DNA from 4 places in the Paenarthrobacter sp. NCHU4564 genome. Region 3 is predicted to be linked to each of the others. Evidence: riboswitches for the same ligand, from Rfam matches in the RefSeq annotation. Region 3 holds a riboswitch; each other region holds the start of a gene.
What was found. Region 3 has a riboswitch for S-adenosylmethionine ahead of metX (homoserine O-acetyltransferase MetX). Riboswitches for the same ligand answer to the same signal wherever they lie in the genome.
Positions count from the first base shown of each region.

Region 1: linked by a shared signal. The riboswitch ahead of ACSVIE_RS08400 (aminotransferase class V-fold PLP-dependent enzyme) and the one ahead of metX (homoserine O-acetyltransferase MetX) in region 3 are both predicted to bind S-adenosylmethionine.
Region 2: linked by a shared signal. The riboswitch ahead of ACSVIE_RS01160 (LLM class flavin-dependent oxidoreductase) and the one ahead of metX (homoserine O-acetyltransferase MetX) in region 3 are both predicted to bind S-adenosylmethionine.
Region 4: linked by a shared signal. The riboswitch ahead of ACSVIE_RS16160 (DUF1737 domain-containing protein) and the one ahead of metX (homoserine O-acetyltransferase MetX) in region 3 are both predicted to bind S-adenosylmethionine.

Region 1 is NZ_JBQLIS010000006.1:93,606-101,324, forward strand. It holds gene ACSVIE_RS08375 (S1C family serine protease) at 1-322, shown strand, start outside; gene ACSVIE_RS08380 (hypothetical protein) at 333-662, opposite strand; gene ACSVIE_RS08385 (MFS transporter) at 738-2,180, shown strand; gene ACSVIE_RS08390 (metal-dependent transcriptional regulator) at 2,199-2,912, opposite strand; gene ACSVIE_RS08395 (class I SAM-dependent methyltransferase) at 2,922-3,725, opposite strand; gene ACSVIE_RS08400 (aminotransferase class V-fold PLP-dependent enzyme) at 3,900-5,294, opposite strand; SAM riboswitch class IV at 5,325-5,438, opposite strand; gene hisN (histidinol-phosphatase) at 5,622-6,434, opposite strand; gene rsgA (ribosome small subunit-dependent GTPase A) at 6,489-7,604, opposite strand; gene aroA (3-phosphoshikimate 1-carboxyvinyltransferase) at 7,607-7,719, opposite strand, start outside.
Region 2 is NZ_JBQLIS010000001.1:258,392-266,110, forward strand. It holds gene ACSVIE_RS01155 (NtaA/DmoA family FMN-dependent monooxygenase) at 1-1,044, opposite strand, end outside; gene ACSVIE_RS01160 (LLM class flavin-dependent oxidoreductase) at 1,077-2,168, opposite strand; SAM riboswitch class IV at 2,205-2,314, opposite strand; gene ACSVIE_RS01165 (PLP-dependent cysteine synthase family protein) at 2,624-3,979, shown strand; gene ACSVIE_RS01170 (NADH:flavin oxidoreductase/NADH oxidase) at 3,976-5,082, shown strand; gene ACSVIE_RS01175 (LLM class flavin-dependent oxidoreductase) at 5,092-6,183, shown strand; gene ACSVIE_RS01180 (NtaA/DmoA family FMN-dependent monooxygenase) at 6,180-7,577, shown strand; gene ACSVIE_RS01185 (LLM class flavin-dependent oxidoreductase) at 7,574-7,719, shown strand, end outside.
Region 3 is NZ_JBQLIS010000005.1:9,122-16,840, reverse strand. It holds gene ACSVIE_RS06980 (CPBP family intramembrane glutamic endopeptidase) at 1-312, shown strand, start outside; gene ACSVIE_RS06975 (VOC family protein) at 438-1,076, opposite strand; gene ACSVIE_RS06970 (bifunctional o-acetylhomoserine/o-acetylserine sulfhydrylase) at 1,312-2,628, shown strand; SAM riboswitch class IV at 2,783-2,898, shown strand; gene metX (homoserine O-acetyltransferase MetX) at 2,913-4,034, shown strand; gene ACSVIE_RS06960 (winged helix DNA-binding domain-containing protein) at 4,068-5,252, opposite strand; gene ACSVIE_RS06955 (SGNH/GDSL hydrolase family protein) at 5,266-6,102, opposite strand; gene ACSVIE_RS06950 (alpha/beta hydrolase) at 6,180-6,827, shown strand; gene ACSVIE_RS06945 (RNA-binding S4 domain-containing protein) at 6,840-7,070, opposite strand; gene ACSVIE_RS06940 (DMT family transporter) at 7,094-7,719, shown strand, end outside.
Region 4 is NZ_JBQLIS010000017.1:67,133-74,851, forward strand. It holds gene ACSVIE_RS16140 (glutamate--cysteine ligase 2) at 1-111, shown strand, start outside; gene ACSVIE_RS16145 (hypothetical protein) at 143-325, opposite strand; gene ACSVIE_RS16150 (O-succinylhomoserine sulfhydrylase) at 336-1,544, opposite strand; gene ACSVIE_RS16155 (rhodanese-like domain-containing protein) at 1,547-1,957, opposite strand; gene ACSVIE_RS16160 (DUF1737 domain-containing protein) at 1,954-2,220, opposite strand; SAM riboswitch class IV at 2,234-2,346, opposite strand; gene ACSVIE_RS16165 (SulP family inorganic anion transporter) at 2,425-4,128, opposite strand; gene ACSVIE_RS16170 (NtaA/DmoA family FMN-dependent monooxygenase) at 4,258-5,586, shown strand; gene ACSVIE_RS16175 (aromatic amino acid ammonia-lyase) at 5,589-7,130, shown strand; gene ACSVIE_RS16180 (PLP-dependent cysteine synthase family protein) at 7,127-7,719, shown strand, end outside.

The sequences.
Region 1 (7,719 bases), on a different contig from region 3:
CAAGGACGGCAGGGTACGCCGTGCCTATCTGGGCCTGGTCAGTACCCCGATCCCGCTGGATGCCAGTGCCGTTGTGCGGACCGGACAGCGCGAGGGACTGCGGGTCGTGGAGGTCCTTCCGGGATCACCAGCAGCAGCGGCCGGGCTGGAACCTGGGGACTTGGTGCTGCGGGCCATGGGCCGACCGGTCTCCAGCGCCGAGAGCCTCCAGAAGCTGCTGTTCACCGAGGCCATTGGTGAGCCGTTTCCCCTGACGGTGTTGCGTGAGGGGAAGACTCTGCAGTTGGTCGCGGTGCCGTCGGAGATGGTCACCCCGGGATAGCGGGCACCGGCTAGCGGTCTTCAGGCTGGACATCGACCACACCGATGAAGCGGCTGCCGATGCCTTCGTACTCGGTGCGGACATCGCCCGGGAAAGCTACGGGCAGTTCCTTGCCGTGGTGGTGCCCGCACACAACGAATGAGAACTCCGGCCACCACTTCTTGGGCCTTGCGGCCTCCGAGTAGCCGCAGACCGCACATTCCAAATGAACCCAGACGGGACGCTTACCGGTACGGTTGGCGCGGGATTGCACCAGCCAGGGCGGCGGATTGTCCTGCAGTTCCCGCAATTGCGCTTCGGAAAGCCTGGACGGGATGCCGTGCCGTTGGGCCATTTCCATGGAGATATCGAGGGCCAAAGCTGCATCACGTCTGCTGATCACCACTCAACGATACGGCAAGCGTAGGCTGTGCAGATGACCGAACAAGCGGCACCAAGCCCACCACTCCAGCGCCGCGTGCTGGTGGTGGCCATTGTTGCTTCTTTCATGGCCATCCTTGACGGTTTTGTGGTGAATCTCGCACTTCCGGCGATCGGCAGGGAACTCGGCGGCGGCTTGGTGATTCAGCAGTGGGTGGTGGATGCATACCTCCTGACACTCGGCGCGCTGATCCTGGTTGCGGGATCGTTGTCGGACCATTTTGGCCGTGCCCGCATCCTGGAATGGGGTCTGGCCGGGTTTGCAGCCACGTCCGTGATGTGCGGCCTTGCTTGGAACGGTGAGGTCCTTGTGGTGTCGCGGGCGCTGCAGGGCGTGGCGGGTGCTTTGCTGGTGCCAAGTTCGCTGGCCATGATCATTTCCGCATTCTCCGGACCGGCCCAGTCGAAGGCGATCGGGCAATGGTCCGGCTGGACGAGCGCGGCCGCCATCGCCGGTCCACTGATCGGTGGCCTGTCCGTCGACCTGTGGTCCTGGCGGGTCATCTTTTTTATCAACGTCGTTCCTGCCGTAGCGATCTGGCCTGTGTTGGCAGGCCTGCGCGCCTCCGACGCAGCCCGTGACAGGAGCAAGCGCATAGACTATCGGGGCGCGGTCCTGGCGATGATTGGCCTGGGCGGTCCCGTCTTTGCGTTCATCGAACAGGGACGGATGGGCTGGGGCAGCCCGCAGGTGTGGGTTCCGCTGCTGGCAGGCGCGGCAGCGCTGACACTGTTCCTCGTCCACGAAGCGCGCACACCGGAACCCATGCTCCCGCTGCGGCTTTTCTCGATCCGCAACTTCGGGTGGGGAAACCTGGCCACACTGGCCATCTACGGTGCCATATCCCTGGGGTTCTTTGTCCTCGGCATCTACCTCCAGCAACTTGGCGGCATGGGGGCCACGGTTGCCGGTATCGCCCTGCTGCCGGGTACCGTCATCCTGATGCTGGCGGCCTCCTGGTTCGGTGGGTTGGCAGGCAAGTACGGGCCGCGGTGGTTCATGACGGTCGGACCAATGCTGTGCGCGGTGGGATTCCTCATGTCCTTGTCGATCCAGGAGCCGCTGGATTACTGGACGCAGGTATTCCCGGGGCAGATTGTGTTCGGGCTGGGCCTGGCGACGCTGGTCGCTCCGCTGACGGCGGCGATCCTGGGTGCCGTGCCTCCGGAGGAAGCCGGAATTGGTTCGGCCGTTAACAACGCGGTGGCACGCATTGCCGGGTTGGTGTGCATCGCCTTCGCAGGCTTGATCGTAGGTCCCGTCTTCACACGGGAGGGTCTCTACAACGCCTTGGTGGTCACGGCGGTCCTGTTCGTGGCCGGGGCGCTGGCGTCCGCCGTCGGGATCCGGAACGGGGTTCCTGAACCGGCCGGTTCAGCCGGCAACCCCAGGGGGCGCACAGCCGACGACGGCAGCAGCCCGGAAGTGCCAACCTGACCTTTCGCGTCGCTCCAGTCAGCGGGCGGGCAGGACGCAGCCTTCGTGGACGCCGGCGCTTTGCACCCAGAGGGCCGAGGAGACTTCATCGGCGAGATCGAATTCGCGGCGCTGGCTCCCGCTGCCGATCCGGACCACCAAGGCGCCGCCGAACGGTTTCCGCCCTATCACTTCCACCTGTGCATCCAGAGTGATCGCCTCTGCGGCGAGATAGCGCAGGAGATCAGGGTTTTCGTCGCTGATGCGGGTAATGCGCCCCGAATGCCCTTGGTCGAGTTCGATCATGCGGTACGCGTGCGGAAGTTCCACCGAGCCGTCGGAAGAGGGAATTGGATCGCCGTGGGGGTCGCGGAGCGGATGGCCGAGCTTGGCGGACATGCGGTCGATGAAGGTGTCCGAGACGGCGTGCTCCAGCATTTCGGCTTCGTCGTGGACTTCATCCCAGCTGTATCCCAGTTCTTCGACCAGGTAGGTCTCAATCAGGCGGTGCCGCCGGACCATGGCCAACGCCAGGCGCATACCTTCATCCGTGAGTCGGATAGCGGAGTACGGTTGGTGGTCCACCAGGCCCTGGTCCTTGAGCTTGCGGACCATCTCGGATACGGAGGAGTTGGCCACGCCCAGCCTCTGGGCCAGCTGCGAGGAGGTGATGGGCTTGTCCTGCCACTCCGTATAGGAGTAGATGACCTTGACGTAGTCCTCGATCGAGGAGGAGGGCGTACTGGTCTTCACACCACTAGCCTACCGTGGCGGCGCAGATCGGGCCTTTCGCGCCCGCCAGGTCTGCGTCACGTACGGCAGCCCGACGGTCTCTCCCGGCGCGTGGCCGAGGTGCTCATACAAGTACCATTCGAGGTTGCCGGTGACTTTCGTCCGGGTGGCCTGGTTGGCGCGCAGGTAGTAGCTGCGCGACTTGGCCAGCTCGATGATGTCGGCAGGGGTGAGGGTCTCCTGCCACGCCGTCAGGTGGCTTTCAAGGTCCACGAACTCCGGTCCGACGACCGGCCGGAAGTCCGGTTTGTGGACGTCGCCCGCATGCATAATGCGCGACAAGCGGTGTACCCAGGGAACGGACGTGTCGAGCTGGTTCCAGATCAGTCCCAGGACCCCGTCAGGCCTGAGGATCCTGGCGATTTCGGTACTCGCTTTGAGGGGTTCGCACCAATGCCATGCCTGGGCGACGCTGACGACGTCGAATGCTGAGTCCGCCAGCCCTGTTGCCTCTGCCGTGCCCTCCAGCGCGTTCACCTGCGGCCAGGTTTTCCGCAGTTGCTCCAGCATGTCCCGGGAAGGGTCGACGGCGGCCACTTCCAGTCCGCGGTCGACGAGCAGCCCCGTGAATTTTCCCGTACCGGCACCAACGTCCGCAGCGAACCTGGTTCCCGCCGGCAGGAGCCAGTCAACCGAGTCCGCGGGGTAACCGGGGCGCACCCGGTGGTAGTGTTCGCCGCCGTCCTGGAAGCTCTGTCCCAGTTCCTGCCGTCGTTCATGATGCAGCCTGGGACCGCTGGCGCCACCGGATACAAGATGTGGACTGATGGCCACGCAAGGACTCCTTCGGAAGCTTGAGACCGGGGTACCTTACGAATTTACCGCAAGAGCGGTGCGATTCAGTGGCCGCCCGCCTCACCCAACTGGGTCGCAGTTGTGCGCGTTTTGAGGGGTCAAAACGCGCTCTGCTGCTACTTAGTTGGGTCGGGAGTCGTTCCAGGGCGCAGGCTAGTCCACGGTGCAGGGTGCGGCGCCTGCGGTACCCGGGGTATTCGGGGCCCATTCCGGGTAGGTGCGGTGGTCGTTGGCCGGTACCCAGCGGCCTTCATCCACCACGTAGTCCCAGCCCAGGCCGGTGCGCTTGAGTTCTTCGATGCCGCGCAGCAGGCGCCCGGCGTCCTCCAGCCTGGAACCTACGCCGAAGCTGGCGCGCAGCGAACCCGAGGGCAAGCCCAGGCGCTTGAGCAGCGGGTGGGCGCAGAAGCGGCCGTCGCGGAGGCCCACACCGTGCTCTGCAGCGAGGTAGGCGGCCACCAGTCCGGCGTCGAATCCTTCCACCGAGAAGTTGACCACACCGATGGTATCGGTCGAATCGCTGAAGATCCGGTGGACGCTCACGCCGTCAATGGCCTGCAGGCCTTCCACCAGGTAGGCCCGGATGGCGGCCTCGTGGTTGTGCCATGCCTGCGGATCGAGTCCGGAAAGTACCTGGGCAGCGCGGGCGAGGGTTGCTGCACCAAGCACGTTGGGGGAGCCGCCTTCGTGGCGGGCAGGGCCGGTTGCCCAGCTGACGGAGTCCAGGCGTGCCTCGCGCACCGCTCCGCCGCCGGCAAGGTGCGGGGTTCCGGCGTCGAGCCAGTCCGGGCGTCCCACCACCACACCCGCGCCGAAAGGTGCATAGAGCTTGTGGCCGGAAAACACAACATAGTCGACGTCGGCCGCGGCGATGTTGATGGGGCGGTGGGGTGCCAACTGTGCGGCGTCAACAACGATCCGGGCACCGTATTCGTGGGCCAGGGCAGCGAGTTCCTTGATCGGCAGGATTTCGCCGGTCACGTTGGAGGCGCCGGTAACAGCCAGCAGGGAGACGCCACCCTGGCTGAGTTCTCCGCGGATTTTCGCGATGGTGCCGGCAAGGGTGGTATCAGCCACCACGCTGCGGTGGGGAACTCCTTGCCACGGAAGCAGGTTGGCATGGTGTTCGATGTCCAGGTACAGGACTTCACCGGTGTGCTTGCCATCGATCTGTGGCAGGCAGCCTGCCAGCAGGTTCAGCGAGTCGGTGGTGTTACGGGTGAAGATCACGGAATCGTCAGGACGGCCGCCTACGAACCCGCGAACGATGTTGCGCGAGTTTTCGTACACCGAGGTGCTGATCTGCGAGGCATAACCGGCGCCCCGGTGCACGCTGGCGTAGTAGGGGAGGACCTCGTTCAAGTAGGCTGACACGATGGTCAGGGCCGGTGCCGATGCTCCGTAGTCAAGGTTGGCGTATCGGACGTGACCGCCCTGGATCAGTGGTGCCTGCAGCTCGGCGCCGGTGACGGCGGCCAGTGGCCTGCCGGCGGCAAGCTCCTGCCCGGGGGACGGCTGGATCGTGAAACTGAACGTAGCTGTGCTCATGTGACCTCACTCAAGAGGGACCCCGCCGGGGATCCGCGCTTGCCGTATCCGTTCCGGACCGGCCTGGTCGTCACCCGGGGCACCCCACCGCGAATGGAGGGTTGCCGGCCAGCAAACCGGGGTTTTGCGCTGGCACTCGTGACCTGTAAATGAGGTTAGGGCACGCCCGCCGCCCGTTTCAAAGCCGCCCGGATTGTTAAGCGCTTTATTACGCCGGTTGAAATTTGGCCGATTTGCCGAACAAACAGACGGCGGATGCCCCCGAAAGGTGGCATCCGCCGTCGAAAATTTTGCTTGGCTGCCAGGTGGCAACCGTGGCATTAGCTGCTAGAGGAGGTCGTCAACCTCGGGGTTCAAGCGCTTGAGGACTTCGGAATGGAGGATCGAATTGGTCGCCAGGGCGTTGCCACCGAAGGGGCCATCCTCACCTTCAAGGGAGGTGAACCGGCCACCGGCCTCGGTGACGATGGGGACCAGGGCCGCCATGTCGTAAAGGTTGAGCTCCGGTTCGCAGGCGATGTCCACCGCGCCCTCGGCAACAAGGCAGTATGACCAGAAGTCCCCGTACGCGCGGGTGCGCCACACGTCTTCCGTCAAGCCCAGGAACTCCTCCAGGTTTCCGCGGTCCTTCCAACCCGACAGGCTCGAGAAGGACAGGGAGGCATCGGCCAGGTGCGAGACGTTGGAAACCTTGAGCCGTGTGGCCGACGCCAGGGAACGGCCGGTGTAGGCTCCCATCCCTTTTGCAGCCCACCAACGTTTGCCCAGGGCGGGAGCGCTGACGACCCCCACCACTGGCTCCCCCTCGTCAACCAAGGCAATCAGTGTGGCCCAGACGGGAACTCCGCGGACAAAGTTCTTAGTGCCGTCGATCGGATCGATGATCCAGCGCCGCGAGCCGTGACCCGTGCTGCCGAATTCCTCACCCAGCACAGCATCCCGCGGCCGGGAACGGGACAACTGGCCGCGGATTGCTTCTTCGGCGGCCTTGTCGGCATCTGTGACCGGAGTGAGGTCTGGCTTGGTTTCGACCTGCAGGTCCAGGGCCTTGAAGCGGTCCATGGTCTGGGCATCCACGGAATCCGCCAGGACATGGGCAAGGCGAAGGTCGTCGTTGTAGCTGGAAACGGGTTGGGTCATGCCACCAAACTTATCGTGAAACGTTCCCCCGCAGCGGGACGTGAAGCCCGCTGGCTAGTTGACGGTTCCCAGTTCCTTGGCTTCCTTGGCCTCCAGCCTGGGGTCTGCGCCCAGGAGTCGTCGCAGTGATGCCAGCCGGGCCGGACCGGAGGGACCCGCGTGGCCCTCGTTGACCCACGCATCAAGGCCGCAGTTGACCGCCCCGGCGTCGTGCTTGCAACCGCGGTCGCAGGCGTCGGTGCCGGGCTCCAGGTCCGGGAACGAGTGCAGGATGCGGTCCGGATCCACCAGGGCCAGGCCGAAGGACCGGATGCCGGGAGTATCAATAATCCAGCTGCCGGACGGGGCATCGGCGAGCTTGAGCGCCAGGGCCGAGGACGAGGTGTGGCGCCCGCGGCCCGTGACGGCGTTGACGCCGCCTGTGGCGCGTTCGGCACCGGTCAAGGCGTTGACCATGGTGGATTTGCCTACGCCGGAGTGACCCAGCATGACCGTGACTTTGCCGTCCAAATGGCTGCGCAGACTTGCCACGGCTTCGCTGTCCAGGCGGGCTGACAAGCCGTCATCCGACCGGGCATCGATGCCGGATGCGGCTGCGTCCGCCGTACGGCTGATGATCACGGGGAAGTCCAGGCTCACGTAATTGGCCAGCAGCTCAGACGGATCCTTGACGTCAGCCTTGGTGACGAGCAGCAGTGGTTCAATACCTGCGTCGTATGCGGCCACCAGGGCCCGGTCAATGAAACCGGTCCGGGGTTCGGGATTGGCCGCGGCCACTACAACCACCAGCTGGTCGGCGTTCGCCACCACCACCCGTTCAATGGGGTCGGTGTCATCGGCGCTGCGCCGCAGGACCGTGCTGCGCTCCTCTACGCGGACCAGCCGGGCGAGCGTGTCCGGCCCGCCGGAGACGTCGCCGACCAGGGCCACGAAGTCACCGGGGACCACAGGGGACCGGCGAAGTTCGCGGGCCCTGGCGGCGATGACCGTCCGTTCCTGCGGTGTGTCTTCGGCCACCACGGCCGTATAGCGGCCACGGTCGACCGTGATGATCCGGCCGATCACGGCGTCGTCGTGGCTGGGGCGGTCCTTGGTGCGGGGCCGGGAACCTTTTTTGTTGGGCCGGATCCGGACGTCGGACTCGTCCCAGGAGCGTGCGTCGCGGGCCATGGTCAGGCGCTGGCTCCGTTGGTGCCCTCGCCCTGCTGCAGCATGGCCTCCCACATCAGCGGAAAGTCGGGCATGGTCTTGGACGTGGTGGCGATGTCTTCCACCTGGACGCCCG
Region 2 (7,719 bases), on a different contig from region 3:
CTTGCCGTGGAAGGCGTTGCCGCGCGTGGGGTTGGTGACGTCCACCACCGGGTCGATGTCCGGGAGCGGCCCGTCCGGGTCATACCCGGTGAGCGTCCGGCCCCAGAACTGCTCAAGGTACGCGATCGCGGTTTCCGGGCCAACCTGTTGTGAACGGACCCACTGGTGCTTCTCCTCGGCTTCGGCGGCTGTGGCGCCGAGGATGAATTCCTGGCCGGGGAAGATCTTCACGTCATCGGCAGGGCGGCCGGCTTTGAGGGTCCCGGCCACGATGTCCTCGCGGAACTTCTTCGCGTCCTCCAGCTCGGGGTGGGCCGAGAAGATGACGTCGGCGTTCCTCACCGCGAAGTCGCGGCCGTCCGGTGAATCGCCTGCCTGGAACAACACGGGGTGGTGCTGGCTGGAGCGGGGTAGGCGTCCGGTGATCTCGACGTCGAAGCTTTGATCCTTGCGCTGTACCGGACTGATGCTGCCCTCAGCGAGCCAGCGGGCCTCGTTCCGGGACCCGGCGATTGCGCCGTCAGCCCAGGAATCCCAGATGGCCTTGGCCGTCTGGACGAACGCTTCGGCCCGGACATAGCGGTCCTCGTGCTTGAGGAACCCGCCGCGCCTGAAGTTGGCACCGGTCCATGCATTGTCCGTCGTGACGATGTTCCACGCAGCCCGGCCACTCGACAACAGATCGAGGCTGGCGAGGCGGTGGGCAAGGTCCGCAGGGTCGTTGTACGTGGTGTTCTGCGTGGCCACCAATCCGATGTTGGTGGTGATGGCTGCCAGGGCGGCCAGGGCGGTCTGCGCGTCCGGCCGCCCTGCGACGTCCAGGTCGTGGATCCTGCCCAGGTGTTCGCGGAGGCGGAGGCCCTCGCCGAGGAAGAAGGCTGTAAAAAGGCCTCGTTCGGCTGTCTGTGCCACGCGGCGGAAGGATTCGAAGTCGGTCTGCGAGCCGCTGGCCGGGTCCTTCCACACCGTGGTGTGGTTGACGCCCTGGAAAAAGACACCGAACTGGATCCGGCCGTTGCCTGCGATGCGGTGATGCTTGGTCATGGTTCTGCTCTCTGCCTTGTTCTTGGCCTTGTTCAGGCTGCGGCGTAGCGGTTGGCGGGGCGTGGAAGGCGGAAAATTTCGCGCAGCGTCGTGCCTGGCTTTGGCGGCGTTACGAGCCCGGACTTGTGCAGTTCAGGCAGCACCTTGCGGGCAAGCTCCGGCAGGTCGATGTCCAGCACTGCGGGCTTGAGGCGCACGCCGTCTGCGGCTGCAAAGAGCGCCGTGAGGAGTTCCACGAGCCCATCGGGATCGCCCACGTAGCGCGCTCCGCCCTGCCACTTTTCGTGGGCATCAAGCTCCGCAAGCCGGCTGGCTGCGGTTTGCCCCCGGGCGTCCAGGATCACATCCAGTTCAACGACCGTCCGCTGCGCACCTGCCGCCGCTGCCTCTTGTGCTGCCTGGGCCAGGTCGTCGGCCGTGCCGGCGGAGACCAGGGCCACGTCAGCTTCGACGGCGGGAAGCAGGCTTGCGGGGGCGAACACCACCAGCTGGCCCTGGAGTGGACGCGGAATGATGGACGGGCCCTTCACGGCGAACCGCTCGCCTTCAAAATCGGCATAGTGCAGCTTTCCGCGGTCCAGGTAGCGGCCCGTGGCAACGTCGCGGATGACAGCGTCATCTTCCCAGGAGTCCCAGAGCCTGCGGTTGGCCTGGACAACATCGGCTGCCTCGCTGATCACTTCGTCCCCGGGAAGCGGCGTGCGGCCCACGGACCGGGCTTCCGCGGCAAAGTTGTCCGCGTTGACCAGCCAGCCGGCCCGGCCGTGCGAGGAGTAGTCGAGGCTGGCCAGCTGCGTGGCAAGGTGGAACGGCTCGGTGAAGAGCGTCCCTGCTTCCGGGACCAGTCCCAGGGAGCGGGTGACGGGCGCGGCAAAGGCTGCCCGCTGGATGGCATCGAGGCGCACGGGAATTCCGGTGGTTCCTTTGTCCACCACCCGGCTGTCCTTGAAGGTAGCCAAGTGGAAGCCGGCAATATCGGCGGCCTGGACAGTCTCCCGGATCCGCTGGCCCCCCAACAGTGCCTGCGGATCATGGAGGGCCTTGCGCCACGCAGCCGGGTGGGCCCCATCGCCGTCGAGCTCCAAAGCAACTACACGCGAACGGAAATCAGGATTGGAAGGCATGGTTCTCTCTTTTCAGAGGCCGCGGTGCGGCCGGTTGACATTCGCTTGCCGCTGTTGCGGCCAGGTCTGTTTCCGGAGCACCCCGCCACACAATGCCTGAGGGTTGCCGCAGCGCGAGCCGGTCCTTGGCGCGCTGACTCTTGACCTGGGATTGAATCTAGGAGCGTGTCCAAGGAATGTACAAACCGGCCCGACGCGGGAAGTCAACCCGGGAAACACCGCGTCAAAGGGCTGCCAAGTTCGTCATTTTTCACCGATCCGGGAGTCCTGTGTGACTTCCCGTTGCGTGGGATTGAGCCGGGTTGAGTCCCGTTGAGCGCGGTGACAGAACAGCTTTGGCCCGGCCTTGAGGCTCCGTAGTGTCGTGCCATGCCAAAGCCTCCCGGGACCCTTGTGCAGGTCCACGATCCCAGCCTGATGTCCGCCACCCAGAGCTCCATCCGCCCGTTGGTCCCATGACCGTCCACGAATCAGTCCTGGATGCCATTGGCGCCACTCCCCTGCTCCGCCTGAACAAGCTCGGCGGCGGGGTGCGTCCACGCATCTACGCCAAGCTCGAGTTCCAGAACATCGGCGGCAGCGTCAAGGACCGCGCCGCGCTGTCGATGATCCGTGCGGCTGAAGAGTCCGGACTCCTGGAGCCCGGCGGCACGGTCGTTGAGGGTACCAGCGGCAACACAGGTATCGGGTTGAGCCTTGTGGCCGCGCAGCTGGGCTACCGCTCGGTGATCTTCGCACCCGCCGCCACCGCCGCCGAGAAGATCAGTTTGCTCCGTGCCTACGGTTCGGAGGTGCACTTGGTGGCTGATTTCGTGCCACGCTCGGACCCGGCCCACCTCGCTAACCGGGCGGCGGCGTTCGCAGCCTCTACCCCGGGCGCATGGCTCGCACTGCAGTACGACAATCCCGCCAACCCCGCCGCCCATTTTGCGGGGACGGGACCCGAGATCTGGGCCGACACCGAAGGGGCCGTGACCCACTTCGTCGCAAGCGTCGGAACCGGCGGGACCATCAGCGGCACGGGACGGTACTTGAAGCAGGCCAGCGAGGGGGCGGTGCAGGTCATCGCCGCCGACCCGGAACACTCCCGCTACGGCGGAGGCAACGGATCCCTCAAATACACCGAAGGTGCCGGGCATCCCCTGCACCCGGACTCCGTTGAAGACCTCTGGCCCGAGGCCTTCGACACCGCCTTGGTGGACAAATACTTCAGCATCAGCGACCGGGACGCCATCTTCACTGCCCGCCGCGCTGCCCGCGAGGAAGGCTTGTTGATCGGCGCCACCGGCGGCACAGCCCTGGCTGCAGCACTGCAACTCGCCGAAACCCTGGACGGACACCACACGATCGTGGTGGTGGTGCCGGACTCCGGCCGGAACTACCTCTCCACCTATTTCGACGACGCCTGGCTCACCTCGCTCGGCTTCCTGGAACCCACGACGCCGGAAGGAACCGTTCGCTCGCTGCTCGCCACCGCGCCTGCCGGAGTCCAGCTCCTGGCGAGTACCCTGACAGCGGCGGAGGCCGCCGTCGTACTTCATGCCCGCCAGGTGGCTCCCGCCGAACCGGCATTCCTGGTTCTGGACCGCGGCGACACCTTCGGAACCGTCCACCCGCGCGAGGTAGCGGCAGTGGTGACGCTGGAGTCGTTGAGTGCTGTGGACGATGCTTCCCCGGCCGTTACCGCGGGACTCGGGTACCGCACACTGGCAGCGGGTCTGCCCGCCCGGGAAGCGGCAGGTTCCGGGGTCGTTGCAGTGCTGGTCGATGGCCGGATATCCGCTGCGTTCCGCGGGCAGGCACGCGCATGAACGCGCCTCCTGTAGCCAAGCGAACCACCGTCAGCCTCTTTCAGCCCATCACCCTGGGACGGCGGACGTTCGCCAACCGGCTGTGGCTTTCCCCGATGTGCCAGTACTCCGCAGCGGACGGCGTTCCGGGACGCTGGCACCTGGTCCATCTCGGGGCACGGGCGTCGGGCGGCTTCGGCCTGATCTTCGCCGAAGCCACGGCCGTTTCTCCGGAGGCACGGATCTCCCTGGGCGACGCAGGGCTGTGGAACGACCACCAGGAGCAGGCCTGGCAGGACATCGTCGATTTCGTCCACGAACGCGGGGCCAGGATCGGCATCCAGCTTTCCCACGCAGGCCGGAAAGCGTCCCTGCGCTTGCCTTGGGAGGCGGCACCGGGCGCCCTGCCCCTTGAAGACGGCGGTTGGACTCCGCTCTCTGCCTCCCCCTTGGCCTTCCCGGGATCGCCCGAACCAACGCAGGCCACTGAAGCGCAATTGCAAAGGATCGTGGACGACTTCGCCTCCAGCGCCGTCCGTGCCCGCGGTGCCGGGTTCGACGTCGTCGAAATCCAGGCCGGGCATGGTTTCCTGCTGCACTCCTTCCTCTCGCCGCTCTCCAATGAACGCACGGACCAATACGGCGGCCCGCTCCGAAACCGGGCGCGGTTGTTGCTGGCAGTTGTGGATGCTGTCCGGGATGTCCTGGGCAGCACGGGCCCCTCGCTCTTCGTCAGGCTTTCGGCAACGGACTGGCTTGAGGACGGCCTCACTGTCTACGACACCGCTGAGGTATCAGGTTGGTTGCGGGAACATGGCGTGGATTTGGTGGATGTTTCCAGCGGCGGCCTCCTCCCGGCCGAGATTCCGCTCGGTCCCGGATATCAAGTGCCCCTCGCCCAGCACATCGGTGCCAAAGCGGAAGTGCCGGTTGCCGCCGTCGGACTTATCACGTCGCCGCAGGAAGCGGAAGAGATTGTGGCCTCGGGTACTGCCGACGCGGTTTTCGTCGGGCGGGCGGGGCTGGCAGACCCGGGGTTCGGGCTGCGGGCCGCGCACGAACTCGGGCACCAGCCGGCGGAAGAGCTATGGCAGAAGCAATACGTACGCGCGATCTGGAAGTAGGGGATTTCCATGAGCAAGTTTGCACTCGGTATTGAATTGGACGGCGACGGAGCCCACCCGGCTGCCTGGCGCCACGCCAACCACCCGCCGACGGAACTGTTAACGCCACAGCGCATCGCCGCCGTCGCGTCGAAGACAGAAGCCGCCGGTTTCACGTTCGCCACGTTCCGTGAAGGCACACTGCACGGCAGCCCCAACGTCACGGGACGCCTGGACACCACGGGAGTTGCGGCGTTCGCAGCTGCCGCGACGGACCGGCTGGGTCTGGTTCCGGCCATCAACACGATCCACGCGGAACCCTTCCACCTGGCCAACCAGCTCGCCAGCCTGGACTGGGCAGCGCGCGGCCGCTCAGGCTGGCTGGCCGAGGCGTTGGAGTCGCCAGCGATCGCCGCGGGCTATGGTTCTGAACCGGTCCATGACCGCAACGCGGTCCAACGCGAGGCCGCGGAGGTAGTCGCGGCTGCACGTCGGCTATGGGACACCTGGGAGGACGGCGTCTTTATCGCCGACACCGCCAACAACCGCTTCCTGGACCTCGACAAGTTCCACTACGCGGACTTCGCAGGCGAGTTTTTCTCCATCAAGGGACCGTCCATCACACCCCGGCCACCGCAAGGCCGGCCGGTGGTGTTCGGTCGTCCCGGGCAGTTGGCTGCTGAGCTGCCGGACGTCGTAGTGGTCAGTGCCGCCACTGTCGCCGGTGTCGCCACTGCAGCGGCGGACCAACGACGGCGGGGCGTCCTTCGCGTTGTGGCTGACCTCGAGATAGTGCTCGACGCCGGCACTTTCCTGGCCGACGAACGTCTCCGCGCGCTGGACGCGGCTTCCCCGTGGCCGGCAGCGCCGGATGTATTGCGCTTTGTGGGGGACGCGGGAGGGTTACGCGTCCTGCTGACTGAGCTGTCCGGCGTCGTGGATGGCGTCAGGCTGCTGCCCGGCGTCCTGGACATCGAACTGGAAGTGCTCGCCGCCGAGGTAGTCCCGGGCCTCATCTCCAACGGGGTCTTTGTTCCACCGGCCGCAGGGAGCACGCTCCGTGAATCCCTGGGCCTGCCCGAGGCCGTGAACTCGTTCGCCACCAGCAAGGAGCCAGCATGAGCATCGATTATGTCCGTCCGAAGGCCCGTATCCATTTGGCGCTGTTCCAGCCCTTCAGCCCCAACTACGACTGGAGCAAAGCCGGGCGCCTGGAGGACTACTACGACTTCGACAAGTACGCCGAACTGGTCCAAAGCGCTGAGCGCGGATTGTTCTCCACCGTGTTCCTTGGGGAAAGCCTTCGGCTCCGGGAGCACCTCGGGAAACTGAACGACATCGCCATTACGGGCCGGCCGGATGCCCTGGTGTTATACGCATACCTGGCAGCGAAGACCAGCAATATCGGGCTCGTTGCCACACTCAATACCACCTATTCGGACCCGGTGGACCTGGCCCGCCGCCTGGCCACAGTGGACGTACTCACGGCCGGGCGGGCGGGCTGGAACATCGTCACCACGGACAACGCCTGGACCGGCGGGAATTTCCGTCGTGGCGGTTTCCTGCCCGACTCGGATCGCTATACCCACGCCGAGGATTACGTCGCTGCGGTGCAGGAACTCCGGGACGGCTTCCCGGCCGGCTCCATCGCGTCATCGCGGGAGGCAACTGCGTGGTCGCCCGAACCCCGGCACGTCCGGCGGGCAGGAAAGTTCAGCAGCATCGACACCACACCGCAGGTTCCGGGAAGCCCGCAAGGCCAGCCGGTCTACTTCCAGGCCGGGGATTCCGCCGAGGGCCGGGACTTCGCCGCACGTCGGGCCGAAGGAATCTTCACCCACCACATCGAATTCGACGACGCCGTGGCCTTCACCGCCGATATCCGGCGTCGCGCCCGCTCCTACGGCAGGCCTGGCGACGACATCAAGATTTTCCCCGGAGCCAACCTGGTGGTCGCCGAAACCGACGCCGAAGCCATCGAAAAGGCCGCCTACTATAAGGAACTCGCCCTCAACGACCGCGCCGTCCTTCAAGCGATCGAGAGCGTGTGGGGCACGGACCTTTCTGCGCTTGACCTGGATGGTCCCCTGCCCTCCTTCGACCCCGTGGCCTCCCGTCAAAGCCACACCCACGGCATTGTCCACACCGGCCATGAACCCACAGTGAAATCGCGGCAGTGGCGGGCGCTGGCCGAAGAGCGCAGTTTCAGCATCCGGCAGTTGGTCCATCACCTGTCCGAGCGGCGGGGGTTCGTTGGCTCGGCCTCCACGGTCGCGGACCAGTTGGCGCACTACGTCCGCTCGGATGCCTTTGACGGCCTCAACGTCACCCCGCATGCCTTCCCCGACGGGCTGGGCGACGTCGTGGATCTGCTGGTTCCCGCGTTGCAAGAGCGAGGCGTCTACCCCTCTGCGTATCCGGGAAGCACCCTGAGGGAAAACCTCGGCCTTCCCGAAACCGTCGCCCACCGTGTTCCCGAACTCTCCCGACCCGACCTGGAAGAAGCAGCCTCATGAGCAACCTCACGTCCATCAGCTTCCTTACGCCCGGAAACTATCCGGACAACGATCCCAGCCGCGGCCTTGAAGAAACCCTCCAACTCTTCGAACTCGGTGAGCGGCTCGGGTACAACGGCGGCTGGGTCCGTCAGCGGCACCT
Region 3 (7,719 bases):
GTCCTGGTCCTTTCCGCCCTGCGTCACGCGATCGTCGAGGAAGTGATCGTGGTGGGGTACCTGATGGACCGCTTCGGAAAGTTCGGCTGGAGCGTGCCCCTGGCGATCATCTCCAGTGCGTTGCTGCGGGGGAGCTATCACCTGTACCAGGGCTTTGGGCCGTTCATCGGCAACGTGGTCATGGGCCTGGTGTTCGCCTGGCTGTACACGAAGACCAAGCGCGTCATGCCTTTGGTCATCGCCCACGCCCTGCTGGACATTGTGGCCTTTGTGGGATTCAGCCTCTTCGGCAAGGCCGTGGGACTCGGATAACGCGACGGCCTGGGCCGCGTTCGGAGCTTAAAGCAGCTTAAAGGAGCTTAAAGGTATTCGGCCGCCATCGGTGGGTGACGTCGTTGGCACCCGCTGATGGCGGCCGAAGTTTCTGGCAGAACGCGTCAGATGGTGACGGCTCCCGATGACGTTTCGAAGGTCACCGACATGATGCCCGGGGTTCCGTGCGGAGCCATCCACTGGACTGCCACGTCTTCCAGGGGCTTCTCCACGGGCTCGCCCAGCCACTCGGTGACGCGTTGAGCCGACCCGGCGATGGTCAGGCTGGACATCTTGACGTCGCTCTCGTAGACCTTGGAGGGATGCAGGGAGGGGTCACCTTCCCACTTCAGCAGGTACGGCACCTGGGGATCGGCGATCAGGCCGAGGATGCCGATCTGCTGCCACACGAGTTCGCGGCCGTCGGGAAACTTGCGGTTGCCCGGAACGGCGGAGCGGCCGAGGCGGTCTTCAAAGGGGGCGAGGTCGTCAACGGCGACGCACCAGCCCATCCAGCCACCGCCGGCAGCCGAACGTGCCCGTACTGCCTGGCCGAAGGGTGCCTTGTCGGAGGCAGGGTGGTCCAGGACCTCCACGACTTCCAGGTATTTGTTGTCCGCCAGGGGAATGATCATGTTCCGGGTGCCGAAGCGCGGGTGCACTCCGCCCCGCACTGCGTCCACTCCCAGAGCCGCGGAAATTCGTTCGGTGGTGGCCAAAAGGCCATCTTTTTCACAAGCGTAAGAGACGTGATCCATGCGCATGGCTTCATCTTGGCACTTTGTGATCGGGGTCTCAGCTAAGTCAAGCCTAACCAAGGTGGGATGTTGCCGCCCGGGTAGCGGAACCGTCCCGGCTGGACCCGGAACAGACGCGCGGGGACCGAAAAATACTGTCTTCGTCATAAAGCTGTCCAAGTCGCGGGCGGGTTCCTAGACTGGCCGCAACCCACCCGGTACCACCAACTGAAAACCCATGCGCTACGAAGAGGAGAACGCAATGTCACAGGGATGGTCCTTTGAAACCCGCCAGATCCATGCAGGCCAGGAACCTGACGCTGCAACAGGGGCGCGTTCGCTTCCGATCTACCAGACCACCTCGTTCGTGTTCCCCAGTGCCGAGAGTGCGGCCAACCGGTTTGCCCTGGCTGAGCTTGCGCCCATCTACACCCGGATCGGCAACCCCACCCAGGATGCCGTGGAGCAGCGCGTTGCCAGCCTGGAAGGTGGGCTCGGCGCCCTCCTGCTGAGTTCGGGCCAGGCGGCGGAAACGTTCGCCATCCTGAACATCGCCGAAGCCGGCGACCATGTGGTGGCCAGCCCCAGCCTGTACGGGGGCACGTATAACCTCCTGGCGCACACGCTGAAGAAGTTCGGGATTGCCGTGACCTTCGTTGAGGATCCGGACAACCTGGATCAGTGGCGCAATGCCGTCCAGCCCAACACCAAGCTCTTCTTTGGCGAGGTGGTGTCCAACCCGCGCCAGGATGTCCTGGACATCGAGGGGATAGCGCAGGTGGCACACGATGCCGGCGTGCCGCTGATCGTGGACAACACGCTGTCCACTCCCTACCTGATCCGTCCCATCGAGTGGGGTGCGGACATCGTGGTGCACTCAGCCACCAAGTACCTGGGTGGTCACGGTGCGGCGATCGCCGGCGTGATCGTGGACTCGGGCAACTTCGACTTCGGCAAGGACCCGGACCGCTTCCCCAACTTCAACACGCCGGATCCCAGCTACAACGGCCTCGTCTATGCCCGTGACCTCGGGAAGGATGGAGCACTGGGCGCCAACCTTTCCTACATCCTCAAAGCGCGGGTCCAGCTGCTCCGCGATCTCGGCTCCGCAGTGTCTCCGTTCAATGCTTTCCTGATTGCGCAGGGCCTGGAAACCCTGAGCCTCCGGGTGGAACGGCACGTCGCCAACGCCACGGCAGTGGCGCAATGGCTGGAAGCGCACGACGACGTCGAATCCGTCGCCTACGCCGGGCTGCCGTCCAGCACCTGGTTCGAACGCGGCCGGAAGTACGGTCCACGCGGTACCGGTGCCGTGGTGGCCTTCACCATCAAGGGCGGAGTCGAGGCAGGCAAGCGCTTTGTGGATGCCCTGGAACTGCACTCTCACGTTGCGAACATCGGCGATGTCCGGTCCCTGGTCATCCACCCGGCGTCGACTACCCACAGCCAACTGACCGTGGAACAGCAGGTGGCAGCAGGCGTGAACCCGGGTCTCGTCCGCCTGGCTGTGGGCATCGAGCACGTCGACGACATCATCGCCGACCTCGAAGCCGGCTTCCGCGCCGCCAAGGGCGCGTAGGCTCTGCAGGACCCTGGCGTGGGCCCCGGCCGGTCGAATGTTCGCCGGACGGGGCCCGGGCGGGGTCTTTGGCGAACCAAGCAGTGAAAAACCGTCACACTGCTGTCACATTCTTCGCCAGAACCGCCATGTTCTTCCTAGACTCTACGTATTAGGTCATGAGTGCCAGCGCATAGCCCCGGCTTGCTGGCCGGCAACCCTCCTCCGCGGTGGGGTGCCCCGGGTGAGGACCTGGCCTGTCGCAGAAATGGCGATGGGCAAGCGCGACGATAGGTGTCAAAGGAATGACCATTACTGCTGCAGCACTCCCAAAATCGGGCGAAGAAGACGGCATCGTCAAATACGCGGGCATCGGTTCCCTGGAACTTGAAGCGGGCGGCTTCCTTCCTGATGTCGTCCTGGCCTACGAGACGTGGGGACGGCTGAATGCCGATGCATCGAACGCTGTCCTGATCCAGCATGCGCTGACGGGAAGCACGCACGTAGCCAAGGGTGCCACCGACGAGGACGGTTGGTGGGAACAGTTGGTGGGTCCCGGCGCCACGATCGACACCGACCGGTTCTTCGTGGTCTCCATCAACATTGTGGGCGGATGCTATGGAAGCACCGGACCGTCCTCGACGGCCCCGGACGGACGTCCTTGGGGGTCCCGCTTCCCCTTGGTCACCCTGCGGGACAGCACCGAAGCCGAAGCCCGTCTTGCCGACACGCTGGGGATCCGCCAGTGGCATGCGGTGCTTGGCGGCTCCATGGGTGGTGCCCGGGCCCTTGAATGGGCCGTGACTTTTCCTGACCGCGTCAAACGATGCGCAGTCATCTCAGTCGGTGCCTACAGCACCGCCGAGCAAATCGCCTTTGCCCAGTCGCAGACCTTGGCCATCCGCCAGGACCCCCACTTCAACAACGGCGACTACTACGACGGACCGGCTCCGGAGGCGGGCCTTGCACTGGCGAGGCGCATCGCGCACATCACCTACCGGTCAGCGCTGGAACTTGATGTCCGCTTCGGCAGGGAAGCCCAGCACCAGGAGACGCCCCTGGCCGCCGCTGTGTTGGGCGAACGCGGCCGCTACCAGGTGGAGAGCTACCTGGACCACCAAGGCACCAAGCTGGTCCGCCGCTTTGACGCCAACAGCTACATCGCCATCACTGAAGCGCTGATGTCCCACGATGTTTCCCGTGGTCGCGGCAGCCTCCAGGAAGCCCTCGGACGGGCCACCGCCGAGTTCTTTGTCGCGGCAGTGGACACGGACAGGCTCTACTTTCCGGAGCAGTCCCGGCAACTGGCCGCGCACCTGCCCGGGCAGGTCCCTGTTCATGTCATTGAAGCGCCGATCGGGCACGACGGCTTCCTCACGGAAATCGGCCAGCTTTCCACCCAGCTCCGCGAGGCGTTCTTCGCGTAGCGGTGCGGTGGCCGTTGGAACTACGGGTGGCCGTTACACCAGCGACGTCTGCATGCGCAGGAACTGACCGTAGCGTTGGGCCTGGGCGTCCAGCGCTGCTTGTTCCTCCGGCCCGGGTTCACGGTTCATGCGCACTTCCAGCCCGCATACTCCGCCCGACAGCCTGTGTCGCCACCAACCGGCCAGCCGGCCGTCCAGCAACACCGCATGCATGGGACCCTTGTCCTCCGGAAAAAAAGGTGCTGTTCCGCCCAGGTAGTGCCGGGTTTGGGAGTAGCCCATGATGTATTCGTCATAGCACTGGACAAGGTCGATCCTGGGCTCCGCCTGCCGCGTCCGGGGGAGTGCCTGCCCGGGACGGGCCGGCTGCCCGGACCGGGCCAGGGACTCCACTTCCTCAGCAGCCACATGGCATTCCACGCCGTCCACGTCCACCGTGGTGAGTTCCGCGGACAGGGAACGGGCAGCATCCAGGCCGCGGCGGATGTCCTGCATGGTCAGTCCGGACCACACAGAACAGTCCTTCACGGTCGCAGGGCCCCGGCTGCCGAAGTAGCGTAGAACCAGCCGTGCCAGTGCGTGGTCGCGCTCGTCACCCCGGAAGCCCGGCCTTTCCTGAAGACCGGAGGCGTTGGGAACCCGCTCTTCGAAGAGTGCATAGGTCTGCTTGAGGGCGCCGCCGGTTGAACGCACCGGCGCGCCGCTGACCAGGATTCCGCTGGTTTCTGCGTGCATCAGGTGGTAAATGAAGCCCAGGTCCTTTCCCGGCAGCCCGGCGCGCTCCAGCACCTGTCCCAGCTCTTCGCGCGTCTTGTGGTTGCCGCCGGCCACCGCTTCGGCCAGGATCCGTCCGCTGCGGGCGGCGGTTTCCGTATCCACGCCGGTTTGCCGGTACATTCCCTTGTTGCCCTGATGAAGGCGTTCGGCGGACAACGCCATCAACCAGCCAAGATCGTCCCGGTGGACGAAATGCCAGGTGGGCCGCAGAATGTGGGTCCGGAGGATCGTCCCGTCTGCCACGGCCTGCTCGACGTCGTCGGCTGTGGCCCCGGGAGTGCGCTGGGCAATGGACCAGCGCGCGTAGGCGAACTCCTGCGACTGCACCGCAAGGAGGTGTCGCAGGACGCCGGCTACGTCTGCGCCATAGGGCGGCCGAAGCCGTTGCCGCCGCAAGCGGACGTCGACGACGGCAGTTGCCTGTCCTGTCACACCGTGCACGACCGGTCCCTGCCTAGCCGCGCGGCACCATGGTGCTGCCGGGTCCGAACACGGGTCCCGGCGTCGGGCGCTTGGGTGAGATCCCGTCCCCTGAAGACTGGTGGCGCAACCGGCGGATCACCCACGGCACAAAGTACTCCCGGGCCCACACCAGATCCGAGGAACGCGCCTCGCGCCACGTCCGCGGGGGGAGTGGCTTGGGGCTCAACGGCTCCAGGGTATGCGGAACGTTCAGTGCTTCGAGGACCATCATGGCGATGGTGTGATGCCCCAGGGGCGAGAAGTGGAGGCGGTCTTCGTCCCACATCTGGACATCTGCCAGCTGCCTGAGCGACCACATGTCAGCGATGATGGCGTCGTGCCGCGCGGCCACGGTGCGGAGGTTTTCGTTGTAGATGGCCACCTTGCCGCGGATGCGGCCCAGTACGGACGACGCGGTGTCGGGCCCGTTGAACAGCACCACGGTGGCGCCCCCGGAGCCCAACTGCCCGACGGCGGCATCCAGCTTCTCTGCCAAAAGGTCGGGATCGCCCCCGGGCCGGATGAGGTCGTTGCCACCGGCGGAAATGGAGACGAGGTCGGGCTGCAGCTCCAGGCAGGGTCCCACTTGCTCGTCGATGATCTGCTGGAGAAGCCTGCCCCGGATGGCGAGGTTGGCGTAGGCGAAGTCTTCGTGGCCGCGGCCCAGCTCTTCGGCTACGCGGTCAGCCCATCCCCTGAAACCACCGGGGTTCTGCGGCTCGGGGTCGCCGATGCCTTCGGTGAACGAGTCTCCCAGCGCTACGTATCGGCTCCAGGGATGCTTTTGGGCCGGGTCGTCCGGCCGGACCAATGAATTCACGTCACTCACGCTTCTCATCCTGCCTCTAACCTGCCAACCTACGCGACCGTAGGTTGTTACCAGCGGGTAACTGCAAGAATAGACCCATGACTGAAGCCGTTGCATTCCCCGCGCCCGTTGTTCTCTGGTCCCACGACGAGTCAGAACGGGAAGGCAAACCGCTGCTGGTCCTGCTGCACGGTTACGGTTCCAATGAGGAGGACCTCTTCAGCTTGGCCGGGCTGCTGCCTGAGGGATTCGTGGTGGCAGCGCTGCGGGCCCCCGTGCCCACCGGGCCCGGGTACACGTGGTTTCCGCTGACTGCATCGATCGAGTACTCACTGGATGCAGTCAAGCTGGCCGCCGGATACGCGCTCGAGTGGCTCGATACCGTCAAAGCGCACCATTCCTCGGTGACACTGCTCGGCTTCTCCATGGGCATGGCCATGGCCACCACCATGCTCCGCTACCGTCCCGCGGACTTTGCCGCCGTTGTCGGGCTTTCAGGTTTCGTGGTGGACGCCGCCGACGACCCTGACTTCCGCGACGACCAACTTGATGGCAGCGTGCCGATGTTCTGGGGCCGGGACCAGCAGGACCCGGTCATCACCCAGGACAAGATCGAATACACCATGGGCTGGGTGCGCAAGCATGTGGACCTCACCAAGGTCCTGTACACGGGGATGTGGCACGGCATCAACCAGCAGGAGATCGGCCACGTGGGGGAGTTCCTCACCCACAAGGTGCTGGGCTAGGGGGATCCCGGGCTAGGAGTTGCCGGTAATCCGGACGGTCTGTCCATTGACGCTCACGGTGTCGCCGGCGTGGAGCTGGCGGCCGCGGCGTTCCTCGATGTCGTCGTTGACCTTGACCAGGCCGTTCTTGATGAGCTCCGTAGCCTCAACCCCGTCTTCCACCAGGTTGGCGAGCTTCAAAAGCTGGCCCAGGCGGATCATGTCGTCGCGGATGGGGATTTCTTCGATTTCGGGGTTGCTCATACAGCAATGATGCCTGAAGTAGTGTGGTGACAGTGCCGCAGCCTTCCCGTCGTTCCAGCTTTCCGCTTGTCCTTGGCCTGCCTTTGGCCGTCCTGACGGGGCTGGTGCTCCCGGTGCAGGGACGCATCAACGGGGCACTGGCCACCAACCTTCATGACGGCATTACCGCCTCGGTGGTGAGTTTCACCACAGGCCTGGTGGTGATCGCTGCGATATCGCTCGCCACGCCCAAGGGCAGGGCCGGGCTGCAGCGCATTGTCCCGGCGGTCCGCAACCGAAGTTTCCCGCCCTTCTATGTCATGGCCGGCGCCGTGGGGGCGTTCTTCGTCTTTGCCCAGTCCTACACCGTGGGACTGTTGGGTGTGGCGGTGTTCACTGTCGCCACCGTGACAGGACAGACCTTGAGCGGACTGCTGGTGGACCGGTTGGGGATAGCTCCAGGCGGCAAGAGGTCCGTTACCGGCATGCGGGTGGCTGGCAGCATCCTCACCGTAGCTGCCGTCGCCTGGGCCGTGTCGCCGCGCCTGGGCGGCGTGTCCGACGTCGGAACCTTGCTTGTGCCGGTCATCCTGCCTTTGGCAGCGGGTTTCCTGATGAGCTTCCAACAGGCAATGAACGGAACGGCGACCGTGCACTATGGCACGCCCAT
Region 4 (7,719 bases), on a different contig from region 3:
GAAGTCCTGACCGCCGTCGTCGGGCATGCCGTGAAGGTCACCACCCGCGGCACCTCAACCGACGCGCACAAGGAACCGGCGCCGCTGTTGACCAGGGTCCGGAAAGCTTAGGGGCGCTCTTCGGCCGGTTCTTCCCACGTCATCAGGTACGCTCCGGCCACCCCCCGGTGATCCAACGGCCTTCTTCCGCCAGCAGCATGCGAAGCCGCTCCGCAGCATCGGTGGTGAGGTACACCCGCTGGACCGGGGAGATCCCCAGGAACCAAACCGCCGTACCGGAAACAATGACTGCTCCGGCACGGCGATAAGGGCGGTTCCCGCTCATGGCATGAAGGTTAGACCTGCTTGAGCGCCTTTTCCAGATCGAGGATCAGGTCGTCCACGTCTTCCAATCCAACGGACAACCGGACCACGCCGTCGGACAGTCCAATGGCGGCCCGTCCCTCCGGTCCCATGGCCCGGTGGGTGGTGGTGGCAGGGTGCGTGATGAGGGACTTGGAGTCGCCCAGGTTGTTGGAAATGTCGATGACCCGCAGGCCGTCCAGCAACGCAAAGGCGGCTTCCTTGGCGCTCCGCCCGGAGGACGGTGACAGTTCGAAGGTCAGTACGGTGCCGCCGGCCTTCATCTGCTTGGTGGCGAGCTCGTACTGCGGGTGGGACTTGAGCAACGGGTACTTGACCCAGTTGATGGCCGGCTGCCGCTCGAGCCATTCGGCGATTTTCAAAGCCGATGCGGAGCTGTGGTTCACGCGCAGCCCGATGGTTTCAAGGCCCTTGGTGAGGACCCAGGCGTTGAAGGCGGACAGCGAGGGGCCGGTGTGTCGCATGAGCTGCTTGACCGGGCCGTCAATGAACTCCTTGGTGCCCAGGATCGCTCCACCCATGACGCGTCCCTGGCCGTCGATGTGCTTGGTTCCGGAGTAGACGATCACGTCGGCGCCCAGGTCGCCACAGCGTTGCAGCAGGGGAGTGGCAAAGACATTGTCGACGACCACAGTCGCCCCGGCGGCATGTGCCAGTTCGCTGACGGCAGCGATGTCCACGATTTCCTGCATCGGGTTGGACGGTGACTCGAAGAAGACGGCTGTGGTCGGCTCGGAAAGAGCTGCACGCCACTGGTCCAGGTCCGGGCCGTCGACGAACACTGTTTCCACGCCCCAACGCGGCAGGATTTCGTTCAGGATCACAAAGCAGGAACCGAAGAGTGAACGGGCGGCAACCACGCGGTCGCCGGCTGCCAGCAGTGCGCCCAGTGCGGTGAAGACTGCAGACATGCCGGACGCCGTGGCAAAGCAGGCCTCGGTTCCTTCAAGGAGCCGCAGCCGTTCCTGGAACGTGGCCACGGACGGGTTGCCGTAGCGCGAGTAGACAAAGCGTTCGTCTTCGCCGGTGAACGCCCGTTCTGCTGCTGCAGCGGATTCGTAGACGAAGCCGGAATTGAGGAACACCGGCTCGGCGGTTTCCTGGAAGTTGGTACGGTCGAGTCCACCGCGGACGGCCTGGGTGTCAGCGCTCCAGCCGGCGGCGTCAGGATTGAAAGTCACTTTTAGTCGGTCCCCAGGTTGGTGGGCAGGCCACGGTTCTTCCAGCCGTTGACGGTGCGTTCCCCGTAACGGTCAGGTTCGCCCTCGAAGCCTTCCAGGACGTTGTAGGACGTGAATCCGGCCTGCGTTGCGGCGATGGCGGCGGAGATGGAGCGCTGGCCCGAACGGCAGATGAACAGCAGTTCAACGCCATCAGCCTCGGGAGCCTGCTGCTTCAGGTCGTCGATGAAGGTCGGATTCGGGATGCCGCCGGCGAGGTTCCACTGGATGAACAGGGGATCATTCTCCGTGGCCTTGGTGTCAGGGATGCCGATGTGGGCCCATTCGCCCTCGGTCCGGACATCAACCAGGATGGCGCCGTCCTTAAGCTTGGCCCACGCGTCCTGCGGGGTCAGGTCACCTGCGTAGCTCATGCGTGTCCCTCGAATGCTTCTTCGTCTTCGTCGTTTTCCAGTTGGTCCACGGCGTTCGCGACGGCGGCATCCGCACTTGCGATCGCGGCGGGCAGGACGATGGCTTGCGCCACAATCACGTCCGTGCCGTTGAAGGTTGCGGAAGGGCTGCCGTGCAGCACATAGCCTTCGGCGAGGGCGTTGCTGATGCGCTCGCAGAATTCGCGGGTATCCGGGCCCGTGATCAGGCGGTAGGCGAGTTTGTCGTCAGTGGGTTCTGGCATTCGTGGTGCTCCTCAGTCACGCTTGCAGTTCGAAGTGTCGATACGCCGAGTAGTCACCTGAGGCACCCCGCCGCGGGAGAGGGTTGCCGACCAGCAAGTCAGGGCTTAACGCTGGTGCTCATTACTCAAGAAAAACGTAACATCCGTGGACGTTCACCTGCATTTGTTGCGGGCATGGCAGCCGTCATGTTGCGTAACCGGTGCCTACTTGTGGTCCTGTCCGGCCAGTTCACGGACCGCCGCACCAACTGTCGAATAGAAGTGGTCAGGAGTGAAGCGGGCCGCCGTGCCCAGCTGGACCAGCTTGTCCTTGACCGGGCCCTTCAGCTCGGCGAACACGAGGTCCACGCCCCGTTGGGCCAACCATTCGTCCAGCGTGACAAGGTCGTCCAGGGCCGTGGTGTCGATCCCGGTGATGGGCTCGGCAGCGAGGATGACGTGCGTGATGTGGTCCTCGGCCTCGTCCAGTTCTTCCCGGACGAAAGTGGCCAGGACCTGCCCGTTCCCGAAGAAGAGGGGTGCATCGAACCGGAGGATCAGGAGCCCGGGGATCCTGTCGCCTTCCGGGTGGCGTGCGAGGTCGTGGTATCCGGGGCGGCCCTCCTGGGCGCCGAGCTCCGTACGGTAGGGATTCCATGCCCGCCGCACAAAATCAAGGAGGGCCAGGGCAATGGCCACGAGGATTCCCTGCAGCACGCCAACCAGGAGCACTCCAAGGAACGCCGCCAGCATGACCACGGATTCGCTGCGGCTCATGCGCAGCAGGCGCCGCACTCCCGCGGGATCGGCCAGGGCGACCGCGGCGGCGATCACCACGGCCGCCAAGGTGGCCGACGGCAGGAATTCGGTGACTCCGGGCGCCAGGAGCATGAAGGCGAGCACCAAGGCCGCTCCCACGGCACCCGTGAGTTGGGACTTTGCCCCGGCATCCACCGCAACAGGTGTCCGGGAACTGCTGCCGCAGATGGGAAAGCCACCCAGGACACCCGTTGCTGCGTTGGCTGCACCCAAGGCAGCCATCTCCCTGTTGCCGGAGATCCTCTTCCCTTCTTTCGCTGCCAGGGACTGGGACAGTACTCCGGTGTCAGCGAACGCCATGAGGGCGATGCCGGCCGCCGCCGGGACCAGGGCAAGGGCGTCGCCCCACGTGATGCCACCAAGCGCTGGAGCCGGCAGGCCCTGGGGGAGCGCCCCTGTTACCTTGACGGTATCGCCCAGGTCCAGGAAAGCCGTGGCCAGGCAGGAAGCGACCACGGCCAGCAGGACTCCGGGAACCTTCCATTTCAGGCGGCGCGGAATCCAGATCAGTGCCAGCGAGCCCAGTCCGAGGGCGACGGCGGCAAGGTTGGTGCCTCCGTCCATGACCTGGGTGTAGGTGCCGGCCAATTTCTCCCAGATCGAGTCGCCTTCTGCCTCAATCCCCAGGAAGGCTGGAACCTGGGACAACCCCACGTACAGCGCAAGCCCGTTGAGGTAGCCCAAACGGATGGGTTTTGAGAGCAGGCCGGTGATGGTCCCCAGGCGGAGGACTGAGCCCAGGAGCATGATGCCGCCGACGAGCAAGGCCAGCAGGCCCGCAAGAGCCACGGATTTCTCGCTGCTGCCCATGGCCAAAGGCATGATGGCTGCCGCGATCAAGGGTGCCAGGGCAGAATCAGGGCCCAGCACCAGGATCCTGGAAGGACCCACGATTGCGTATACCAGCAGGGGGACGACCGTTGCGTAAAGACCGGTGACAGGCGGGAGTCCTGCCGCCTGCGCGTAAGCCATGCCCGCAGGGACCAAGAGGGCAAACAGTGCTGCGCCGGCAATCAGGTCATGCCGCAGCCATTCCCGCTTGTAGCCCTTCAGTGCCCAGGCGCCCAACAACCGGTCCCTCACAGATCGGGCTGACGTGGGCGCACTCATACAGAGATCATTCCGGACCCTGCCGTTTTCCGGAAGCCGGGCCTTGCTGCAGGCACTTCACATGTGACGCCACGGGAGCATAATTGACGCAGTACGACCCCCTGTAACTTCGCATGAAATCAGGTCGCGGTGAACGGACACGGCAGTTCTACACTCAAGCCCATGCTTCATTTTGGTTGGTTCGTGGGACACGGCTTTGGAGTCCAGGGGTGGGGAACTCCGGGGTACAGCCTGGGTTACGACTGGAAGAAACCCGCGTTGTACCAGGAGGCCGTGCGTGCCTTCGAGAGATCCGGCCTGGACCTGTTCATCATCGAGGATTCCCTCACAGTCCCGGATACGTACGGCGGCACCGCGGAAGTATCCCTTGCCCATGCCTCCTTCGCGCCCAAACATGATCCGCTTGCCCTGGTCCCGTACCTGCTCTCCGCCACGGAGCACCTCGGGATTGTCCCGACGGTCAGCGCGTCCTTCTACCCGCCCTTCACCGCGGCGCGGCTGCTGGCCACACTCCAGCATTTCTCCGAGGGCCAACTGGGATGGAACGTGGTCACCTCCGGCAGCGACCTCGCCGCGCGGAACTATGGCCTTGACCAGCAGATTGAACATGACCTCCGGTACGAAAAAGCGGAGGAATTCGTCGACGTCGTCAGGCGGCTGTGGCGGAGCTGGGAACCGGACGCCGTGCTGGAGGACGTTGAGGCCGGTCGGTTTGCCGACCACACCAAAGTGCACCCGATCAACCACGACGGCGAATTCTTCAAGGTCCGCGGTCCGCTCAACACAGCGCCGCTGCCGGAAGAGCCGGTGCTGGTGCAGGCGGGCGCCTCGCCCCGGGGCAAGGCCTTCGCCGGAGGCCACGCCGATGTGGCGATCGCCCTGGCCCGCGGCGTGGACGGCATGAAGGCCTACCGGGACTCCATCCGGGCTGAGGCCGCCAAGGCGGGCAGGAACCCCGACCATGTCAAGGTACTTTTCGTCCTCAAGCCCACCGTGGTGGGATCCACGGCAGAAGCCGAGGACCTGCGCGCCCAACGCAGGGAGCTGACGCAGCGCGACATCGACAGCCAGCTCAACTCGATCTCCTACCTTTCCGTCATCGACTTCAAGCAGTTCGACCTCGACGCACCCTTGCCCGAGCTCACCACCAACAGCAACCAAGGCACCCTGGAGCACTTCTCCAAGGCAGCACCCCCAGGCTCCACGCTGCGCCAGATCCTCCAGGCCCGAAGCGGCGGTGCCGGGGACTCCATCATCGGTACAGCCGGGGAAATCGCGGACTATCTGCAGGAAACCGGCGAGGCAGTGGGCGGTGATGGCTTCCTGTTTTCCGGCTTCGTGGATCCCGTGACCGTGCATGGCGTCCTGGACAAGCTCACTCCCGAGCTGCGCCGCCGCGGTGTCTTGAGGACCAGTTACGGAAACGGTGGCTTCCGGCAAAACCTCTTGGACTTCTGACGATGCCCGGGCCTGGAAAGACATTGGTCATCGGCACCTCCGCCGTGAGCGCTCCCGAGGTGGCGGAGGCAGCGGCCGATCCGACGTTTCACGTGGAACTCAACCGTGAAGCGTTGACCTTGATACAGCAATCCAGGGGCGTGGTGGAGAAAGCCGCCGCGTCGGGACAGCGTGTCTACGGACTCAACACCCTGCTGGGATCCGGGCGCGACACGGCTGTGGAGGAAAAGTCCATCCTGGCGTACCAGGTCCAAGTGGTCCGCTACCACAACAGCGGGGTCGGCGCCTACCTGGACCGGGCCGCCGCCCGCGCCGTGATCCTCGCCCGGCTCATCGGATTCAGCCGCGGCGGCTCGGGCGTCCGCCCGGAAACAGCCCGGTTCTACGCCGACCTGCTTAACAGCGGCATCCATCCCGCCATCCCGCGCGAAGGATCGGTGGGTTCATCCGACCTCACCCAGCTTGCCGCCGTCGCCGCGGTCGCAATCGGGGAGGGGGAAGCCCTCGACCCCTCGGGCGCCGTGGTTCCGGGCGCCAAGGCGCTCGCCGACGCCGGACTCCAACCGCTGGTCCTCGCTCCCGGCGAGGCCCTGGCGCTGGTCAGTGCCAACTCCTACTCCGTGGGCGCCGGAACCCTCGCCCTGGTGAGGCTGCAACGCCTGGCCGGGCTGGCCGACGTCGCGCTTTCCCTCTCGCTGGAGTCCATTGCAAGGTACGACGGCGGCGGGAACCTCAGCCCTTTTTCGCCGCCGATCCAGGCGGCCAAGGCGGTAGACGGCCAGCGGCTGTCCGCGGAGGCTGTCCGGCGCCTGTTGAGCGGTGGTTGGTTGGAGGGCGCCCGCCCCGAGGTGTCCGTGCAGGATGCCTTGTCCTTCCGTGCGGCACCGCAAACCCATGGAGCTTTCCGCGACCTGGTCCAACAGTTCGAGCGGGCGCTGGAGGTGGAACTCAACGGCCGGAGCGACAACCCACTGGCTGACGTCGGGTCCCGACTCATGGTCTCGGGTGGCAACTTCCAACCGATGCAACTGGCGCTCTCCTTTGAATCGCTCAGGCTGGCCCTGGCACATGTGGGCATTTCCAGTGAGCGCCGGATCGCCAAACTGTACCCGCCGCAACGCACCATCCGGGCCAGGCATTTGGCTGCCGCGTCGGGCGGGTCGGGCTTGGCGCAGGAGGAACTGCCCGGACTGCTGTGGTACTCGGCCGCCGGCTTGCTCGCCGAACTCAAGTTCCTTGCAGCCCCGGCAACCCTGGGCGCTCCAACCCTTTCCGCCGATATCGAGGACCACTCCACGCTGGCTCCCTTGGCGCTGCAGCAGTTGGAAAAATCTCTGGAAGCGGCCGAAAAACTCCTGGCGATCGAAGCACTCACCGGCTCCTACCTGCTGCTCGAAGCGGATGCCGCGCAGCCGCTCGGAAAGGGGACTGCCGCCGTCGTGGGCTGCCTGGCCGACATCCTGGCGGACCGTCCGCCCGCTTCCGAGCTGGTGGAAAGGGCGCGGCATGCCCTGCTGGTCCGGGAGGAAGGGGAGGCACAGTGACCACGGAAGCAGCCGGGCCGGCCCATACCGACGGGCTCGAGGCCTCCATCCTGGACAAAGTGGGCCACACGCCGCTGGTGGCCTTGGAGTCACTGGGCAGGGGTCTGGGCAGCAGCATCCACGTCAAACTCGAATCCGAAAACCCCGGCGGCTCCATCAAGGACCGAACCGCTTTGAGCATGGTCCGTGCCGCCGAGGAATCCGGGGAGCTGCAGCCCGGGGCCACGATTGTTGAGAGCACCTCGGGAAACACGGGGATCGGGCTTGCCCTGATCGGCCAGCTGACCGGGCACCCGGTGGTGGTTGTCACCGGCGACTCCATCTCGCAGGAGAAACTCGACGCCCTGCACAGCTACGGGGCGCGCGTGGTGATCACCGATTGGAACGCGCCGTCCGAGTCGCCGGAGAACGCCCGGGCGGTAGCGGCGCGCATCACTGCGGAGACCCCCGGGGCCTGGCGTCCAATGCAGTTCGACAATCCCGCCAACCCCTTGGTCCACTACCGCACCACCGGGCCCGAAATCTGGGAACAGACGGGCGGGCTTGTGACTCACTTTGTAGCCGGAATTGGTACCGGCGGGACCATCAG